Caulobacter sp. FWC2: one gene and its partner. The protein of the gene in region 1 interacts with the protein of each later gene in a pairwise test. Links are inferred from orthologs where the notes say so. Each region holds a gene or a part of one and is shown on either strand. Other genes may lie near its edges. The genes, in order: gyrB and gyrA.

Region 1 (9,385 bases):
GAACGCGGTTCGATCAGATTCTGGTACTGGGCAGAGCCCGAAACGTTCGAGCCGCGCACCACATCAATGCGGCCGTTCGCAGCGAGTGTGTATTCTTGGGTGTTCTCGGTCTTTTGATCGCCATAGCGAACCACATTGCCGCCGGCGAAGAAGCCGAGCGCGTTGCGCGACCAGTTCGAACGAACGGCCAGCTCCGGCTTCACGCGCCAGATGTTGTCGTCAATCTTACCCGCCGCCACGGCGTAGATATTGTCGTTATGTTCGAGATCGACGGTCACGCGCGGGTAAAGCGTGAAACCGCCGGCCTTCTGACCGCTCGCCTCGTAGTCGGGTCGCGGGCGCTGACGAACGGAAACGTTCTTGTCGCGCTTGAAGTTTGAACCGAGATCCTGCGCCTGAACAGCTTGTGGCGCGGTCAACGCGATACAGGCCGCAATGGCCGAGCACGTCAGAAGTCGCATAGCTTAATCCCCACCAGCAGGCGGTCGCCGCGCGTCGAGGCGCGCCAATCCGCCCGAATTTCAAATCTTAGCCGCAATAGGTCGCGATCACGCCCGCACAAGGGTCGAACACCGCCGGGGCAACCGTCGTCTGACCGCCCGAACCCGGAGGATTTGCCGTCGGAGGGTTGACCAGGTTGGGCGCGTCGCCCGTCGTCGTCGACGCGGTGATGATGGCGTTGATCTGCGCCACGACAGCGGCCCCAACCGCCGGCGGAACGGCGCCCGCCGCAACCGCGTCGTTGAGCGCGGCGCTGACGATGGACACCGGCGCCCCTGCGGCGATTGCCGCCTGCATGGCGGCCGCGACGGCGCTTTGGAGAATCGCGGACTGCTTCGCCTTGGCGGCGTCAACCTTATCCTGCGCGGCCTTTTTCTGGGCGGCGGTCGCGTTGGCTGGAAGCGCGTTCAAGGCGGCCTGAGCATCAGCGCCTTCCTTCTGAGCATCCACGAACGGTTGCGACTTGGTCGCATCCGTCACGGCCTTGGCGATCTGCGCTCGCACTTCAGCCCGCGTCGGCGCGGCGGCGTTCGCCACCGACAGGATGGTAATCGAACCCATCGAAAGCGGGGCAATCGCCATGATGGCGCCAAGCATCAAGGCGCGGATGCGGTTAGAAGCCATGATTGCTCCCTCCAATTGAACGGCGTCCCTTAGGACAACGTATATAAATGCTCTAGCCCGGATAAGGTGGTTTCGCCTTTTCCCGGCTACACCGTTCCCCGGAGATCACACTCAAGATGCGATCTAAACGTGAACACCACCTGGCCGATGGTTAGACTAGGAATGTGACGCGCGTATCGCTGTGCAGCAGACACACAGATGATCTGCTGAGTGTATGGTTAGGCTTAAACAACCATGTGCAGGCGCTAATGGCAATGCTGCACTGCGAGAATCTATGGATAATGCCGAGAATCTGACCGCTTTCGCGCAGCACGCGACTAAGTCGTCCGAATATTCCGCAGTGATCGGATCAAGACTAGGCGGCGGCGACCGCTACGACGGGAACTTGCCGCCGCTGAACCAGACATCCGTACCAGCCCAGGCCGGCATAGGTTTCGTAGCCGGGCGTCAGCGCGTAGCCGACCGTGATGTCGCCGTCGGCGTAGCTGCCCATCGCGCCACTGGAGATATCCAGCGGGAAGATCTCGGTCAGGACGCCGTGATTGTCGGAAGAGGCCAGGACTCGGCCCTTCTGGTCCAGAAGCAGGACACGCGAGCGGCCGCGCTCCTCGGACGTCAGGCGAACCCCATCCACCACGGCCTGGGCCTGGGGCCGCCAGTCGAAATGGACGCCTAGCACGCCCAGGATCTTGCCCTTGGCCTGACCGCCCTCGCGAATGGCCGTGGCGTAGGTGGCGACAGGCGCGTCGCCCAGGGCGCGGGCCTTTTCGATGTCGCAGGCCACGAAGTCGTCGCCGGTGGAAGTGCGCATGCCATCGCGGAACCACTTGGCGTCGGCGACGGACTGGCCGATGACGCCGGGATACTTGCCGGGCCGGCCGTTGGCGACCACTCGTCCCTTGGTGTCGCAGATCCATAGGTCGAGATAGACGGTGTAGGCGTCGAGGATCACGCCCAGGCGCTCGCTGGCGTAGCGGCTGGCGCCGGGATCGGCGTCCGCCAGGCAGGCGACCACGGCGGAGTCCGTCGCCCACCAGCGGACGTCGCAGGTGCGTTCATAGAGATTGCGGTCGACGATTTCGATGGCGTTCAAGGCCAGATCGGCCAGGCGCTGGCCGCGCATGTGGCCCAGGATCGCTCCGCCGATGGCCGACAGCTCGTCGAGATCGGCGCGCACCTGGCTCTCCAGGGCGGCCGCCACGGCGTCGATTTCGGTGGAGATCTTTTTGAATTCCTCGGCGACGATGGCGAAGCCCTTGCCGGCCTCCCCGGCGCGCGCCGCCACGATCAGCGCGTTGATCGACAGCATCTTGGCCGCGCGATTGACCCGGGCGATTTCACCGATCTTCTCGCCCGCCACACTGGACAGACGCTCAGACAAATCCAGGATCCGTTCAGGACGAAGACTGGCGTCTTGTTCCATCACAGGTAAGCCCCCACGCAAAACTTCCGTCTAATCGACTCACTCTACGCAAGATGACGCCCTCGTCATCGTCGCGCGATGACACCCTGGGCCACACCCAAACCGCGACGGGCTTCGGTAACGAGAAAACGCCGGAACGCCCGTGATTTGGGCGCCCGGCGCTTAAAAAGCATCGCCTTCTATTGCGACCTAGACATCGACCTCGGCGTCCAGGGCGTTTTCCTGGATGAACTCGCGGCGCGGCTCGACCAGGTCGCCCATCAGGCGACTGAACATCTCGTCGGCGTCGTCGGCGTGGTTGACGCGAACCTGCAGCAGGGTGCGGGCCTCGACATCCAGCGTCGTCTCCCACAGCTGGTCGGGATTCATCTCGCCCAGACCCTTGTAGCGCTGGATGCTCAGCCCCTTGCGACCGGCGTCCATCACGGCGGCGATCAGGTCCATCGGCCCCCGGACGGTGGTCGACTTGTCCTTGCGGCGGAACACGGCCCGGCCCGAGAAGATCTCGGCGAGAGCCCCGGCCCGCTCGGCCAGGCGACGGGCGTCGGCCGCGTGCAGCAGACCGTCGTCCAGCACCACGCTTTCAGTGACGCCGCGGCGTGTGCGCTTGAAGACAAAGGCCGTGTCGTTGCGTTCGCCGGTCCACGGGCCATCGCCTTCCTCGGCATAGAGGTCGAGGCGGGCCGCCGCGGCGGCGATGTCGGGCGTTTCGCCCAGCAGGCCCGCCAGGGCCGACTGCTCGATGGCGAACGACGGCGCGCGGGCGGCCAGGCGATCGATATTGCCCTTGGCCTGGCGGCACAGCTGCACCAGGGCCAGCAGGTCCTGGCCGGTGCGGCGCTCGCCCGAGGGCAGGTCCAGCTCGGCCCCGTCGACGCCCTCGTCGATCAGGAAGGCGTCCATCTCGCTGTCGTCCTTCAGATAGCGCGAGGACTTGCCCTTGGCGGCTTTGTAGAGCGGCGGCTGGGCGATGTAGATGTAGCCGCGCTCGATCAGCTCCGGCATCTGCCGGTAGAAGAAGGTCAGCAGCAGGGTGCGGATGTGGGCGCCGTCGACGTCGGCGTCGGTCATCAGCACGATCTTGTGGTAGCGCACCTTGTCCGGGTTGAAGTCGTCGCGGCCGATGCCAGCCCCCAGGGCCGTGATCAGCGTGCCGATCTGGTCGGACGACAGCATCTTGTCGAAGCGGGCGCGCTCGACGTTCAGTATCTTGCCGCGCAGCGGCAGGACGGCCTGGTTGTCGCGATTGCGGGCCTGCTTGGCCGAGCCGCCGGCCGAGTCACCCTCGACGATGAAGATCTCGGACTTGGCCGGGTCGCGCTCGGAGCAGTCGGCCAGCTTGCCGGGCAGTGACGTAATATCCAGCGCGCTCTTGCGGCGAGTCAGTTCGCGGGCCTTGCGGGCGGCTTCGCGGGCCGCGGCGGCTTCGGCGATCTTGGAAACGATAGCCCGGGCTTCGGCCGGATGCTCCTCAAACCACGTGGCCAGGCCTTCTTGCACCAGGCCTTCGACGGCAGGGCGCACTTCGGACGAGACCAGCTTGTCCTTGGTCTGCGAGCTGAACTTCGGGTCCGGCACCTTGACCGACAGCACGCAGGTCAGGCCTTCGCGGGCGTCTTCGCCGCCGACGCTGACCTTTTCCTTCTTGGTGATGCCCGAGCTCTCGGCATAGCCGGTGATGATCCGGGTCAGGGCCGCGCGGAAGGCCGACAAGTGCGTGCCGCCATCCCGCTGCGGGATGTTGTTGGTGAAGCACAGCATCTGCTCGTGGTAGCTGTCGTTCCACCACAGGGCGAGGTCGACCTCGACCTTGTCCTTGACGCCGCGCACCGAGATCGGGGCCTTGAGAAGCGGGGTCTTGACCTTGTCCAGGTGGCGGACGAAGGCCTCGATGCCGCCGTCATAGTGCAGCTTTTCTTCCCACGGCTCGGCGTCGCGCAGATCGCGGAAATAGATCGTCACGCCCGAATTCAGGAAGGCCAGCTCGCGCAGCCGGTGCTCCAGGGTCTTCCGGTCGAATTCGATGAACGCGAAGGTCGATCGCGACGGGAAGAAGGTCACTTCCGTGCCCGACAGCAGTTCGCCGGCCTTCGGCCCGTCCTCGCGCATCGGCGAGTCGCCGGTGACCTTCAGTGAGGTAACCGCGTCGCCGCGCTCGAAGCGCATCTGGTGGGCCTTGCCGCCCCGGTGAATCTTGAGCTCCAGCCAGTCCGACAAGGCGTTGACGACCGAGACGCCGACGCCGTGCAGGCCGCCTGAGACCTTGTAGCTGTTCTGGTCGAACTTACCGCCGGCGTGCAGCTGGGTCATGATGACCTCGGCCGCCGAGACGCCTTCGCCTTCGTGCATGTCGACCGGGATGCCGCGACCGTCGTCGGTGACCGTCACCGAGCCGTCGGCGTTGAGGATCACCTGGACCTTGGTGGCGTGACCGGCCAGGGCCTCGTCGATGGCGTTGTCGACCACCTCGTAGACCATGTGGTGCAGGCCCGAGCCGTCGTCGGTGTCGCCGATGTACATGCCAGGGCGCTTGCGGACGGCGTCCAGGCCCTTCAGGACCTTGATCGAATCCGCGCCGTACTGGGCGGCGGCTTCTTCGGTGGTCATTTCGGGGGCCGACACTTCGGGAACTTGGTCTTCGGTGTTCTCGGTCATTCGTCTTCCAGGGTGGTCAGGCCGGCATCGCCCACGCGAACGCCTAGCGCCCGACCCTTGAGATGGTCGAACAGCGACTCGTCCGTGCCGGTGAGGAAGGCCTGGAGCTTGAGCGCTGTGAGTTCGTCGGCCAGGGCTGCTCGACGGGTAAGGTCGAGATGCGCGGCGACTTCGTCGAGCAATATTACAGGATTCGGCGCGGATTCCGCACGCGAAAGTCGCGCTGCTTGGGCCAAAACCAGGTTCAAAATCAGGGCTTTTTGCTCCCCGGTGGAGCATTCCGCAGCCGGACGGTCCTTCTCGACGTGGAAGATGGCCAGATCGCCTCTGTGAGGGCCGGTCAAGGCGCGTCCGGCGGCCCCGTCGCGGGGGCGTGCGGCGGCCAGGGCGGCGGCCAGACGCTCCTCGATTTCCGCGAACGGGACCTCGTCCAGCGCCATCTTCTCCCACTCGCCGGTGAGCGTCAGGCGAGCCTGCGGGAACGGCCGGTCGCCGCGTCCGTCGATCTCGTTCTGCAGGGCCAGCAGCGTGCGAGCGCGGGCCTGGCTCAGCAAGGCGCCGGACTCCGCCAGCCGGGCCTCCAGGGCGTTCAGCCAGGTTGCGTCCGGCGCGCGACCGGCCTCGGCCGCATCGGTCAGCAGCCGCATGCGCTCGCGCTGGGCCTTGTCATAGGCGTTGGCGTTGGCCGCATGGCCAGGCTCGCCAGCGAAGACCAGCCGGTCGAAGAACCGCCGACGCTCGGAGGCGGCTTCCAGAAACAGGCGATCCTGGGCCGGCGTCAACCAGATCGGCCGGACGAGGTCGGCCAGGCGGCCGGGCGAGACGGTCTCGCCCTCAATACGCACGGTGCGGCGGGCGGCCCCACCCTGTTCCACGCCGGTGCCGATGCGGAGGGGAGCATCCTCACCGGACTCGACCTCGGCGGCCACGGCCCAGGCGCGGCCGACGGTCTCGCCGGGCATCCGCCGGCCGACTTCGGCCATGCTGGCGCCTCGCAGCCCCTTTCCGGGACTCAGCAGGCTGATCGCCTCGAGGAGGTTGGTCTTGCCGGCCCCGTTAGCCCCGAACAGGTAGACGCTACGCCCCTCGGTCTCGAGGCTGGCGCGCTCGTAGGAGCGGAAGTCCGTCAAGGTCAGGGAAAGCAAAGCGGCCGACGCCATGGCGCGTTCTTAAGCGGTGTCGCCGGCCGAAGCTACTCAGCCCATCTTGTAGCCGCAGAGCTTGTTGCCATCCAGGTCGCGGAAATAGGCGAAATAGACCTTGGGCATCCGCGCGCCCGGCGCGCCCTCGTCCGTGCCGCCCAGCTCCAGCGCCTTGGCGTGGAAGGCATCGACCTCCTCGACCGTATCGAAAGCGAAGCCGCCCATCATGCCGTTGCCGATGCAGGCCGGATTGCCGTCGTACGGACCCAGCACCCCGAACATGCAGCCATCACCACGATAGAGGCGGCCGCCGGACGGGTGCTCGAACAACGGCTTCATGCCGATCGAGCCCAGCAGGCCGTCATAGAAGGCCTTGGCCTTCTCCAGGTCGTTCGAGCCGACCGTCACGTAGTTAATCTTAGCCATGAGCACCTCCCGTTTTCTTGGAAAACGGACATTAGCGCGCTTATAACCAATCGCAATATGACCCTACGGCAGAGGGCGTCGTGGGCAATGTCGACCCCCGCCCCACGATGCCTCCGCAGTGCGCCAGACAGCAGAACGGGCGCCGAAGCGCCCGCTCTTCGTTCCTCAGGACTCCATCGCGAGATCAGACCCGCAGCGGCATCAGCACGTACTTCACGCCCGGGTCGACCGGATCGACCACCAGGGTCGGGCTGGCCGGGTCGGCGAAGCGGAACTCGGCGATCGGTCCGCCGATCTGGCCGCAGACGTCCAGCAGGTAGCGGGCGTTGAAGCCGATCTCGAAGGGCTCGCCGTCGTAATCAACCTCGACCTCTTCCACGGCCTGGCCGGCTTCCATGTTGCGGACGGTCAGGGTGATGCGGCCCGGCTCGATGGCCAGCTTCACAGAACGGCTCTTCTCGGCCGAGATGGTGGCCACCCGGTCGACAGCCTTGGCGAACAGGTCGTTGTCCAAGGTCAGGATCTTGGCGTTGTCGCGCGGGATGACGCGCAGATAGTCCGGGAAGGCGCCGTCGATGACCTTGGACGTCAGGGCGGCCTGGCCAAACTCGAAGCGGACCTTCTGGGGCGAAAGCTGCAGGTCGACCGTCTCGCCGGCCGATTCCATCAGGCGGCGGGCTTCTGCGATGGTCTTGCGCGGGATGATCACGCCCGGCAGGCCGGCAGCGCCTTCCGGCGCCGGCATCTCGGCCAGGGCCAGGCGGTGGCCGTCGGTGGCCACGGCGCGCAGCTTGGTCTCTCCGCCTTCATTGACCGTGTGGACGTAGAGGCCGTTCAGGTAATAGCGGGTCTCTTCGGTCGAGATCGCGAAGCGGGTCTTGTCGATCAGGCGGATCAGCTCGTTGGTGTCGACCGCGATCCGGCTGGAGAGGCCGTCGCTGCTCATCACCGGGAAGTCGCCGGCCGGCAGCACCGGCAGGTTGAAGCGCGAGCGGCCCGCCTGGATCACCAGGCGCGGATCGTCGCCGCTGAAGCTCAGCGAAACGTCGGCGCCGTCGGGCAGCTTGCGGACGATTTCATACAGGGTGTGGGCCGGCGCCGTGATCTGGCCGGGCACGTCGATCTGGGCGAAGCCCTCGTCGATGATCTCCATGTCCAGATCGGTGGCCGAGAAGGACAGGCGATCGCCCTCGGCCGACAGCAGGATATTCGACAGGATCGGAATGGTGTTGCGCCGCTCGACGACGCTCTGCACGTGACTCAGCGCCTTCAGGAGCGCCGCCCGTTCGATTGTAAGCTTCATAGTCCGGTCCAGATCGTGCGGGCTGAACGCAAGGAATCGCCCGCTACCCCCGTTGAGAATGGACCGCCGACATTATCGCAAAGCGCGGAGGGCGAAAGGGGGCGCGCCCGTCATTCGCGCGCCCCGCGGTCCGAAAAACGAAGCTTTCGGCCTCGTCAGGCCTTCTGGTCGAACGAACCGCCCGAGCTGTCGCCGTCCGCGCCGGCGCCGGCATACGGATTGGCGGCCGCCGAGGGCTCGTTGGCGGAGGGGCCGGTCGAGCCCTTAGCCGCCACGGCGACCATGGCCGGACGCACCAGGCGCCCCATCAGCTCGTAGCCGGCCTGCAGCACGGTGATCACGCCGCCGGCGGCGACGTCGGTCGCCGGCTGCTCCATCACGGCCTGGTGCAGGTGCGGATCGAACTTCTCGCCCTTGGCCGGCGCGATCTGCTTGAGGCCATTGCGTTCGAAGGCGCCGAGCAGCTCCTTCTCGGTCATCTCGACGCCGATGATGAAGTTCTTCACCGCCGCGTCGGTCGAGTCCTTGGGGCTGTGGGCCGTGGCGCGCGACAGGTTGTCGGCGACGCCCAGCAGGTCGCGGCCGAACTTCTGGATCGCGTAGGCGCGGGCGTCGTTCATCTCGCGCTCGGCGCGGCGCTTGGTGTTCTCCGCCTCGGCGGCGTAGCGCAGGGCCTGCTCCTTGAGCGCGGCCACTTCCAGCTGCAGCGCCGCGATCTCCTGCGACGCATCGCCAAAGTCTTCCGCGCCCTCGAAGGCGATGTCTTCAGCCGGCGTTTGCTCGTCGGTCATCTCGTACAGTCCTTATCCATCCATCATCCGTCCGAGCACCCGGGCGGTGTAGTCCACCAACGGAATGACTCGGGCGTAGTTCAAACGCGCGGGCCCGATCACGCCGATCGCGCCCAGCACCTTCTGTCGGCCCGTCATATAGGGCGCCGCGATCACCGAGGAACCCGAAAGCGAAAAGAGCCGCGTCTCCGCTCCGATATAGATGCGCACGCCCTCGGCGTCACGGACGTCGTCCAGCAGGCCGATCAGCTGGCCCTTCTGCTCCAGGTCGTCGAACAGCTGGCGCACGCGGTCGATGTCCTCGCGGGCCCGAGCGTTGACCAGGAGGTTCCCCTGCCCTCGCACGATCAGCGAGCGGGCGTCGCCCTCGCCGCCGCTCCAGGCGGCCAGCCCGTCCTCGACCAGGCGGGCGGCGGTCTCGTCCAGCTGGCGACGGGCGATGTCCAGCTCGCCGCCCATCTCGCTGCGCGCCTCGGACAGGGTGCGGCCGCGCAGGCGGGCGTTGAGGAAGTTGCTGGCC
Region 2 (9,539 bases), 3.1 Mb from region 1 along the record:
TGTTGGTGCTCTGACCGTCCTTGGTGACGCTGTCGGGCGCTTCGGGCGCCATCTGCTGGATGACCGACATCTTGCCGTCGGCCTTGGCGCCGTCGTCGCCCAGCGAGGTGCCGCCCAGGATGCCGCCCGACCCGCTGGTCGTGGACGAGATCGAGGCCGGCGCGAAATAGTCGGCGATGCCCTGCTTCTGCTCGGGGCTGGTCGTGTTCAGCAGCCACATCAGCAGGAAGAAGGCCATCATGGCCGTCACGAAGTCGGCATAGGCGACCTTCCAGGCGCCGCCGTGGTGTCCGTGACCGCCGCCCTTCTTGATCTTCTTGATGATGATCGGCTGTTCGCTGTTGACCGCCATCGTGCTTAAGCCTGCTTAACCATGCGCCGCAACGTGCCCAAAGGACGTTAAGATGGGGTTGCCGAACTCGCCGTCTGGCGCGTAATCCCGACCTCTCTAGAGGGAGCAGCGGCATGAAGACGGCGTTTATCGGCCTGGGCGTGATGGGCTTTCCGATGGCGGGCCACCTGAAGGCCGCTGGCCACGAGGTGAACGTCTACAACCGCACCGCCGAGAAAGCCCGTCGCTGGGCTGAAAAGCACGGCGGAACAGTTTTCGAGAGCATTTCCGAGGCCGTGGCCGGCGCCGAGATCGTGCTGCTCTGCGTCGGCAATGACGACGACCTCCGCGACGTCTTGGCGCAGGCCCTTCCAGCGCTGGAAAAGGGCGTAACGGTCGTTGACCACACGACCACCTCGGCCAAGGTCGCCCGTGAGATGGCCGAGCTGCTGGCCGCGAATGGCTGCGCCTTCGTCGATGCTCCGGTCTCGGGCGGTCAGGCCGGGGCCGAGAACGGTCAGCTGACCATCATGGTCGGCGCCGACCAGGCGTCTTATGACCGTGTGCTGCCGGTGATCGAGGTCTACGCCAAGGCCGTCCGTCGGATGGGCGAGGTCGGGTCCGGCCAACTGACCAAGATGTGCAACCAGATCGCCATCGCCGGCGTCGTCCAGGGCGTGGCCGAGGCGCTGCACTTCGCCAAGCGCTCGGGCCTGCCGACCGACGACGTGCTGGCGGCGATCTCCAAGGGCGCGGCGCAGTCGTGGCAGATGGAGAACCGCTGGCCGACCATGTCCGAGGGCAAGTTCGACTTCGGCTTCGCGGTCGACTGGATGCGCAAGGACCTCGGCATCGCCCTGGACGAGGCCCGTTCGAACGGCGCCCAGCTGCCGGCCACGGCCCTGATCGACCAGTTCTACGCCGAGGTGCAGGCCATGGGCGGCAACCGCTGGGATACGTCCAGCCTCGTGGCGCGGCTAGAGAAGTAGGTCGGCGAGTTCGGCCGCGCTCCAGTCCGGATCACGCGGTGCGACGACGATGGGCGTCTGGCGCTCGAAGGTCCTCAGCATCTCTACGGTCTGGTCGAGGTTCGGCGCGTCGAGGCTTTCGCTGACCACGATCCCAACCACCTTGAGCCCCCGCGCCCGCAGCACCTCCAGCGCGGTCAGCAGGTGGCTGGCCGTGCCGAGATAGCTGCCGGCGACCAGCAGGACCGGCAGGGCGAGCGTGGCCATCAGGTCGAGATTGGTGGCGTCGTCGGTCATCGGCGACATGACCCCGCCAGCGCCTTCCACGAGGGCGAAGTCGGTGTCGCGGCCGTCCAGCCACGTCCGGCAATCGGCGATCAGGTCCGCCATGGCCAGGGTGTGGCCCTCCAGTCGCGCCGCCAGGTTCGGAGCCAGCGGCGCGCGGTAGCGGCGTGGCGAGATTTCCGCCCAGGCGTTCGGGCGTCCCATGGCGGCGGCGAGGCGGGCCGGGTCGCTGGTTTCGGGCGCTTCGGGATCGAAGCCGCTGACGACGGGCTTGAAGGCGTCGACACAGAGACCCCGCGCCTGAGCGGCGCGGAGCAGGGCGCAGGCGACATGGGTCTTGCCGAGGTCGGTTCCCGTTCCGGCGACGAAGAGAGCTTTCATCGCAGCGCCGCCACAGCGTTGGCCAGGCGGATCACGTCGGCGTCGCCGTGCTGGGCGCTGAAGGCCAGGCGCAGGCGGGCCGTGCCCTCGGGCACCGTCGGCGGGCGGATAGCGACGACCAGGAAGCCCTGAGCCTCCAGCGCGGCCGAGGCGGCGAGGGCGGCCTCGGCGCCGCCCATGATCACCGGCACGATCGGGCTCTGGGCGTCGGGCAGGCCGAGATGGCGGGTGAACAGACGCGCCTTGGCCAGCGGCGCCTCGGTCAGTTCGGGCTCGGATTCTATGATGTCCAGCGCCGCCAGGGCCGCGGCGGCCGAGGCTGGCGGCAGGCCGGTGGCGTAGACCAGGGTGCGGGCGCGGGTCTTCAGCAGGTCGATCACCGCCTGCGAGCCGCAGACATAGCCGCCGTACGACCCGAGCGCCTTGGACAGGGTGCCCATCTGCAAGGGGATGTCGGCATCCGGGAACAGGGCCGCCGAGCCCCGGCCTTGCGCCAGCACCCCGACTCCGTGGGCGTCGTCGCTGAGCAGCCAGGCGTCATGCTCGGCGCAGAGCGCGGACAGCCGATCGAGCGGCGCGATGTCGCCGTCCATCGAGAACACGCCGTCGGTGGCCACCAGGGCGCGGCGGGCCAGCGGGCGCTCGGCTTTCAGCAGGCGCGCCAGGTCCTCGACGTCGTTGTGGGCGAACTTGACGATCCTGGCGCCGGACAGCTGCGCGCCGCTCCAGATGCAGGCGTGGGCCAGGGCGTCGACGAAGACCGCGTCGCCGGGACCAACCAGGGTCGGGATCGTGCCTGTATTGGCCAGATAGCCCGAGCCGAAGACGCAGGCGGCCTCCGTTCCCTTCAGGCGGGCCAGGCGCTTTTCCAGATCACTCAGCAGCGGATGATCGCCGGTCACCAGGCGTGAGGCCGCCGCGCCGGCGCCGTAGTTCAGCGCCGCTTCGGCCGCCGCCGCGCGAACGAGGTGATGGTGGGACAGGCCCAGATAGTCGTTGCACGAGAACGAGATCAGCCGCTTGCCATCGCGCTCGACCACGGCGCCGTCGTGGCGGCGGGTGGGCTTGAGGCGGCGGCGCAGGCTCTTGGCGTCCAGGGCGGCCAGCTTCTCGCCGGCGAAGGCGTCGAGGCTCTGCATGTCGTTTCCCTTTGCCGTGGCTGGTGGGCGGGAATAGGCAAGGCGCCCCGAGTCCGCAAACGGAAAGCGCCGTCATGTCCGATCCAGCCTGGCTGACCGCTGGCGCGCCGCACGTCTGGCGTCCGTATTGCCAGATGAAGACCGCGCGTCCGCCGCTGCCGGTGGTGGCCACGCGGGGCTCGCGGCTGGTGCTGGCCGATGGGCGCGAGCTGGTCGACGGCCTGGCGTCCTGGTGGACGGCCTGCCACGGCTACAACCATCCGCACATCGCCGACGCCTTGCGGGCGCAGATCGAGGCCATGCCGCACGTGATGTTCGGAGGCCTGGCGCATGAGCCGGCCTATCGCCTGGCGGCGCGGTTGGCCGGGCTGCTGCCGGGCGACCTGAACCACGTGTTCTTCGCCGAGAGCGGCTCGGTCTCGGTCGAGATCGCCATGAAGATGGCGCTGCAATTCCAGATCAATCGGGGCGTTCGAGGTCGCACCAAGTTCCTGGCCTTCCGAGGCGGCTATCACGGCGACACCCTGGCGACGATGACGGTCTGCGACCCGGAGGAGGGGATGCACAGCCTGTTCGCCGGCGTCATGCCCGAACAGGTGATCGCCGACCTGCCGCGCGACGCTGCGAGCGAGGCGGCGCTCGACGCGTTGCTGACCGAGCGCGGCCACGAGATCGGGGCGATCCTGGTCGAGCCGTTGGTCCAGGGCGCTGGCGGCATGCTGCTGCATTCGCCAGACGTGCTGCGGACTCTGCGCCGCCTGGCCGACAAGCACGGCGTGCTGCTGATCTTCGACGAGATCTTCACGGGCTTCGGTCGCACGGGAACCCTATTCGCCATGCAGGCGGCGGGGATCGAGCCGGACATCGTCACCCTGTCCAAGGCCCTGACCGGCGGGACCCTGCCGCTGTCGGCGGCGGTTGCCTCGCGCAAGGTGTTCGAGGCCTTCTGGTCCGACGATCCGGGCGCGGCCCTGATGCACGGACCGACCTACATGGCCAATCCGCTGGCCTGCGCGGCGGCCAACGCCTCGCTGGACCTGTTCGAGGATGGAACCTGGGCGGTGGACGTCGCGCGGGTCTCGGCCGTGCTCTCCGAAGGGCTGGCGCCATGCCGGGCCGGCAGGGGCGTCGTCGATGTCCGAACACTCGGCGCGATCAGCGTCGTCGAATTCGATGCCCCTGTGGCTGTCAGCGACCTCTGCGCGCGTTTCGCCGAGTTGGGCGTGTGGATACGACCGATGGGCAAGGTCGTCTATCTGACCCCGGCCTTCACGACACCGGACGCGGACCTTGATCTGCTGACGGCCGCCGTCCGGAACGTGGTTGGCGTCCCCTGAAGCTTCATTGACCCGAGGGGCTCGGGATGGTCCAAGCCCCGTCATGTCGTCCAAGTCATCCCCTCTGACGGTCGTGGAGTATCTCGCCATCCTGGCGATCATCCTGACCTGGGGGATCAACAACGCCGCCGCCAAGGTGGCGACGCATTACCTGCCGCCGATGCTGATGGGCGGCCTGCGGTTTGGCGCGGCGCTGGTTTTCCTGTTCCCGTTCGTCAAGCCACCGTTTCCCGAGCCCAGGAAGCTGCTGACCATCGTGCTGATGACAGGGCCGATCCATTTCGGCGTGATCTATGTCGCCTTCAGCATGGCCGACGCTCTGAGCCCGCTGGTCGTGGCCAGCCAGCTATGGATCCCGTTCACGGCCATCTTCGCCTGGCGGATGCTGGGCGAGACGATGCGCGCGCCGGCGGTGGTCGGGCTGATGGTCGCCTTCGTCGGCGTGGCCTGGATGAGCCTGGATCCGCACGGGGCGGGTGACCTGCCGGCGATCCTGCTGATCGTCTTCTCCAGCGCTTGCTGGGCCGTGGCCACGGTCCTGGTGCGCAAGACGCCTGGGATCAAGCCGCTGAAGCTGCAGGGCATGACGGCGATGGTCGCCGCACCGGCGCTGCTTATCCTCTCGGCCCTGTTCGAGACCGGCCAAGTCGAGCGAATGAAGGCCGCCCCGCCGATCGCCTGGCTGTGCGTGCTGTTCGCCGGGGTGGTCTCGACCATCGGAGCCAGCGCGCTGCTGTTCTGGCTGGTCCAGCGCCGCGAGGCCGGGCGGGTGACGCCCTACTTCCTGCTGACGCCGCTGGTCTCGTGCACGATCGGCGTGCTCTTCCTGGGCGACAAGCTGACGACCCAGCTGCTGATCGGCGGCGGCGCGACCATGGTCGGCGTCGCTTTGGTGGCCCTGACCGAGAAGCGCGCTAAGGCCACCGAGGCCCTGGTCGAAAGCGCTAACCCTTAGGCGGCGGGCATTCGGCGGCGGGCTCGCGCTTCAGCAGCGCCGAGGTCGCTGCGATCTCGCTCTGACCACCGTCATCGGCATAGACGCCCGTGAGCAGCTTGCCGCTGACGCCAAGCGCCTCGCCAGGGTGAGTCTTGATCAGGAAGAGGCCGTCGAGGTCGTCCAGATGCTCGACGTCCACGAAACCGGCGCCGACCGTCGCATAGCCTTTGATCGCCGCGCCCGATCCCTCGACGATCCAGCCGGGCGGTTTGTTGCAGACGGAGGCGATCTCTGCGCCCGTCAGCTGAAGTTCGAAGGACTGGAGGTTCTGGTCGCCGCTCGTCGGCCTCCAGGCCAGCGAGACGAGCTCTGTCGATGGCGAGGGCGTGGCGGCGACCGCTTTTTCCGGCGGCTTGGCGTCCTTGGACGTCTTGGAGTCGTGGCAGGCGGCCGTCGCGGCCAGCAAAACGGCGAGAAGCGACAGCCGCCAGATACGCATGGGATCTCCCGCCACGAATAGAACCGTGGCGGAAGCCTAGAGCCTTACTTGAACACGCCGCAAGCCGCGCGCGCGCCGGCGCCGCCGATCGGCTGGCTCTTGTGGTCGTCTGGGTTGGCGTGGACGACGATCGACGAGCCGTCGGCGTCCAACAGGGCGGGGCGGCCGCCGGCTCCCTTCAGCGACACCAGGGTGGAATAGGCCTCGGCCGTGGCCGAGCCGTCGGCGTTGGCGAAGACGTTCGGCAGGTCGCCGCTGTCGTTGGCGTCCGGGTTCAGCAGGCCGTGGATCGTGGTGGCGGACGTGTGGACGTGGGCGCCGGCCGACTTGAAGTCCGGCGCGCCGCAGTCGCCCTTTTCGTGGAAGTGCACCGCGTGCCAGCCCGGCGTCAGGCCCTTCAATTCCAGCTTGAGCAGCACGCCGTGCGGCGCCTCGGTCAGCGTGACCACGCCGGCGTCCTCGCCGTCACCGGTCTTCACCACGGCGGTCGCGGCGGTCTGGGCCCAAGCGGCGCCGACGCCGGACGAAGCGGCGATCATGGCGGCGAGGGCGAGCGTGGTCGCAGCGGGGAAGCGGATCATGCGTTTTTCCTTCGAATTCAAGCCAACAGAGGGGATGCAGCGGCCGGAAAGGTGGCGCCTTCCCCAACCCAATGCTAACTGTTTTCAACGGTTCCGTGTCCGATTCTGACGGCGATAAATCCCCTTGAGCGACGACCAAAAAACTCTCCCCCCTGATGCTTCGGGCGGGGACGTAGCGCCCATCAACATCGAGGACGAACTGCGTCGTTCGTATCTCGACTATGCAATGAGCGTGATTGTCAGCCGCGCCCTGCCGGACGCGCGCGACGGTCTGAAACCGGTGCACCGCCGCGTGCTGTTCTCGATGCACGAGCAGGGCCAGACGCCGGAACGTCCGTACGTCAAGTCGGCCCGCGTGGTCGGTGACGTGATGGGTAAATATCACCCGCACGGCGACGCCTCGATCTATTTCACTCTGGTCCGCATGACCCAGTCGTTCTCGATGGGCCTGGTGCTGATCGACGGCCAGGGCAACTTCGGTTCGGTCGACGGCGATATGCCGGCCGCCATGCGCTATACGGAATGCCGCATGGCCCCGCCGGCCATGTCGCTGCTGGCCGACCTGGACAAGGACACGGTCGACTTCGCCGACAACTACGACGGCAAGGAACAGGAACCGACCGTCCTGCCGGCGCGGATCCCGAACCTGCTGGTCAATGGCGCGGGCGGCATCGCCGTCGGCATGGCCACCAACATCCCGCCGCACAACCTCGGCGAAATCATCGACGCCTGCCTGCTGCTGATCGACGAGCCCGACGTCACCACCGACCAGCTGCTGGACCTGGTGCCGGGCCCCGACTTCCCGACCGGCGGCGAGATCATCGGTCGCGCGGGTCCGCGCCAGGCGCTGCTGACGGGCCGTGGCTCGGTCATCATGCGCGGCGTGGCCAGCGTCGAAGAGATCCGTGCGGGCCGAGAAGCCATCATCGTCACCGAAATTCCGTATCAGGTGAACAAGGCCAATCTGGTCGAACACATCGCCGAGCTGGTCCGCGAGAAGCGCCTGGAAGGCATCTCCGACATCCGCGACGAGTCGAACCGCGACGGCATGCGCATCGTCATCGAGCTGAAGCGCGACGCTTCGGGCGAGGTGATCCTGAACCAGCTGTACCGCTTCACGGCGCTGCAGAGCTCGTTCGGCGTCAACATGCTGGCGCTGAACCGCGGTCGCCCGGAACAGATGGGCCTGCACAAGCTGCTGCAGCTGTTCGTCACCTTCCGCGAGGAAGTCGTCGTCCGCCGGACGAAGTTCGAACTGGGCAAGGCCCGCGATCGCGGCCACGTGCTGGTCGGCCTGACCATCGCCGTCGCCAATATCGACGAGTTCATTCACATCATCCGTTCGTCCAAGGACCCGACCGAGGCGCGCGAACGCCTGGTGGCCAAGGCCTGGCCAGCCGGCGACATGCTGCCGCTGGTCGAGCTGATCGCCGATCCGCGCACGCTCAAGGAAGAGGGCGACCTGATCCGCCTGACCGACGAGCAGGCCCGCGCCATCCTGGCCCTGACGCTGTCGCGCCTGACCGGCCTGGGCCGCGAGGAAATCGGCAACGAAGCCACGGCCCTGGCCGACGCCATCCGCGGCTATCTCGACCTGCTGTCCGACCGCGCCAACATCATGGCCGTGGTCCGCGAGGAACTGGTCGAGGTCCGCGAGCGGTTCGCCATCCCGCGCCGCAGCCAGCTGGTCGACGGCGACGCCGACATGGAAGACGAGGACCTGATCGTCCGTGAGGACATGGTCATCACCGTCACCATGAGCGGCTACGTAAAGCGCACGCCGCTGGCCAACTACCGCACCCAGCACCGGGGCGGTAAAGGCAAGTCGGGCATGGCCACCAAGACCGAGGACGCCGTCACCCGCGTGTTCTCGGCCTCGACCCACGCGCCGTTGCTGTTCTTCACCTCGGGCGGCAAGGTCTACAAGATGAAGGTGTGGCGCCTGCCGCAAGGCGCCGCCAACTCGCGCGGCAAGGCGTTCGTCAACCTGCTGCCGATCGAGCCGGGCGAGACGATCACCTCGATCCTGACCCTGCCGGAGGACGAAGCCACCTGGGGCGGCCTGGACGTGATGTTCGCCACCCGCTCGGGCAGCGTCCGGCGCAACAAGCTCAGCGACTTCGTGGACGTCCGCCGCAACGGCAAGATCGCCATGAAGCTGGACGAAGGCGACGGCATTGTCGGCGTCTCGGTCTGCAACAGCGACCAGGACGTGCTGCTGACCACGGCGGCCGGCCGCTGCATCCGCTTCTCGGTCGACGAGGTGCGCGTGTTCGCCAGCCGCGATTCGACCGGCGTGCGCGGTGTGAAGCTGGCGGGCGACGACACCGTCATCTCGATGGCCGTCCTGCGCAGCGTCGACGCCACCCCGGCCGAACGCGCCGCCTATCTCAAGCACCAGCGCGCCATGCTGCGCGCCGCCGGCGAAGAGGGCGATGATGCCCCCGTCACGGCGGAAGAGGGCGAAGAGGACGGCGACGAAACCACCCTGACGCCAGAACGCATCGCCGAACTGGGCGCGGCCGAGGAAATCCTGCTGACCGTGTCGTCGGAAGGCTTCGGCAAGCGCACCAGCGCCTATGACTTCCGCCGCACGGGTCGTGGCGGCCAGGGCTTGGCCGCTCAGGATCTCAGCAAGCGTGGCGGCCGTCTGGTGGGCTCGTTCCCGATCGACGACAGCGACCAGATCCTGCTGGTGACCGACCAGGGGCAGCTCATCCGAGTGCCCGTCTCGCAAATTCGTGTTGCGGCGCGGAATACTCAGGGCGTAACCATCTTCCGCACCGCGCAGGACGAGCATGTCGTCAGCGTCGAGCGCCTCGCCGATTCCGGCGGAGACGACAACCAGGGCGAGGACAGCGGGGCGGACGAGACCCCGTAAACCCTCGAACCCTTAGACGAAGGGGGCTGCATGCGGGTTGGGCTTTATCCGGGGACCTTCGATCCGGTCACCAATGGTCACCTCGACATCATCGGTCGGGCCGTGAAACTGGTCGATAAGCTGGTGATCGGGGTAGCGGTGAACATCGGCAAGGGGCCGCTGTTCTCGCTGGATGAACGGGTCGCCATCCTGGAAAAGGA

The links.
Region 2: the proteins of gyrB (region 1) and gyrA interact in binary tests that used the Escherichia coli proteins (3 or more experiments, as listed by UniProt). The link is inferred for Caulobacter sp. FWC2 from one-to-one orthologs.

Annotation. Positions count from the first base shown.
Region 1 is NZ_PEBF01000001.1:4,960,793-4,970,177, forward strand. What follows is about bases 2,471-5,603. They hold gyrB (DNA topoisomerase (ATP-hydrolyzing) subunit B), read right to left. Parts: upstream 5,204-5,603; coding sequence 2,738-5,203; downstream 2,471-2,737. Other genes in these bases: recF (DNA replication/repair protein RecF), read right to left, coding at 5,200-5,603. Also shown: CSW62_RS23375 (outer membrane beta-barrel protein), read right to left, coding at 1-461; CSW62_RS23380 (hypothetical protein), read right to left, coding at 529-1,125; more of recF, read right to left, coding at 5,604-6,363; CSW62_RS23400 (VOC family protein), read right to left, coding at 6,400-6,771; dnaN (DNA polymerase III subunit beta), read right to left, coding at 6,956-8,074; nucleotide exchange factor GrpE, read right to left, coding at 8,230-8,865; heat-inducible transcriptional repressor HrcA, read right to left, coding at 8,878-9,385. UniProt on the Escherichia coli protein: DNA gyrase negatively supercoils closed circular double-stranded DNA in an ATP-dependent manner to maintain chromosomes in an underwound state.
Region 2 is NZ_PEBF01000001.1:1,899,521-1,909,059, forward strand. The notes cover bases 6,253-9,539. They hold gyrA (DNA gyrase subunit A), read left to right. Parts: upstream 6,253-6,582; coding sequence 6,583-9,339; downstream 9,340-9,539. Other genes in these bases: CSW62_RS09305 (superoxide dismutase family protein), read right to left, coding at 6,253-6,458; coaD (pantetheine-phosphate adenylyltransferase), read left to right, coding at 9,370-9,539. In the rest of the region: CSW62_RS09270 (flagellar motor protein MotB), read right to left, coding at 1-352; CSW62_RS09275 (NAD(P)-dependent oxidoreductase), read left to right, coding at 364-1,320; bioD (dethiobiotin synthase), read right to left, coding at 1,309-1,965; bioF (8-amino-7-oxononanoate synthase), read right to left, coding at 1,962-3,104; CSW62_RS09290 (adenosylmethionine--8-amino-7-oxononanoate transaminase), read left to right, coding at 3,179-4,441; CSW62_RS09295 (DMT family transporter), read left to right, coding at 4,485-5,396; CSW62_RS09300 (hypothetical protein), read right to left, coding at 5,386-5,877; more of CSW62_RS09305, read right to left, coding at 5,922-6,252. UniProt on the Escherichia coli protein: A type II topoisomerase that negatively supercoils closed circular double-stranded (ds) DNA in an ATP-dependent manner to maintain chromosomes in an underwound state.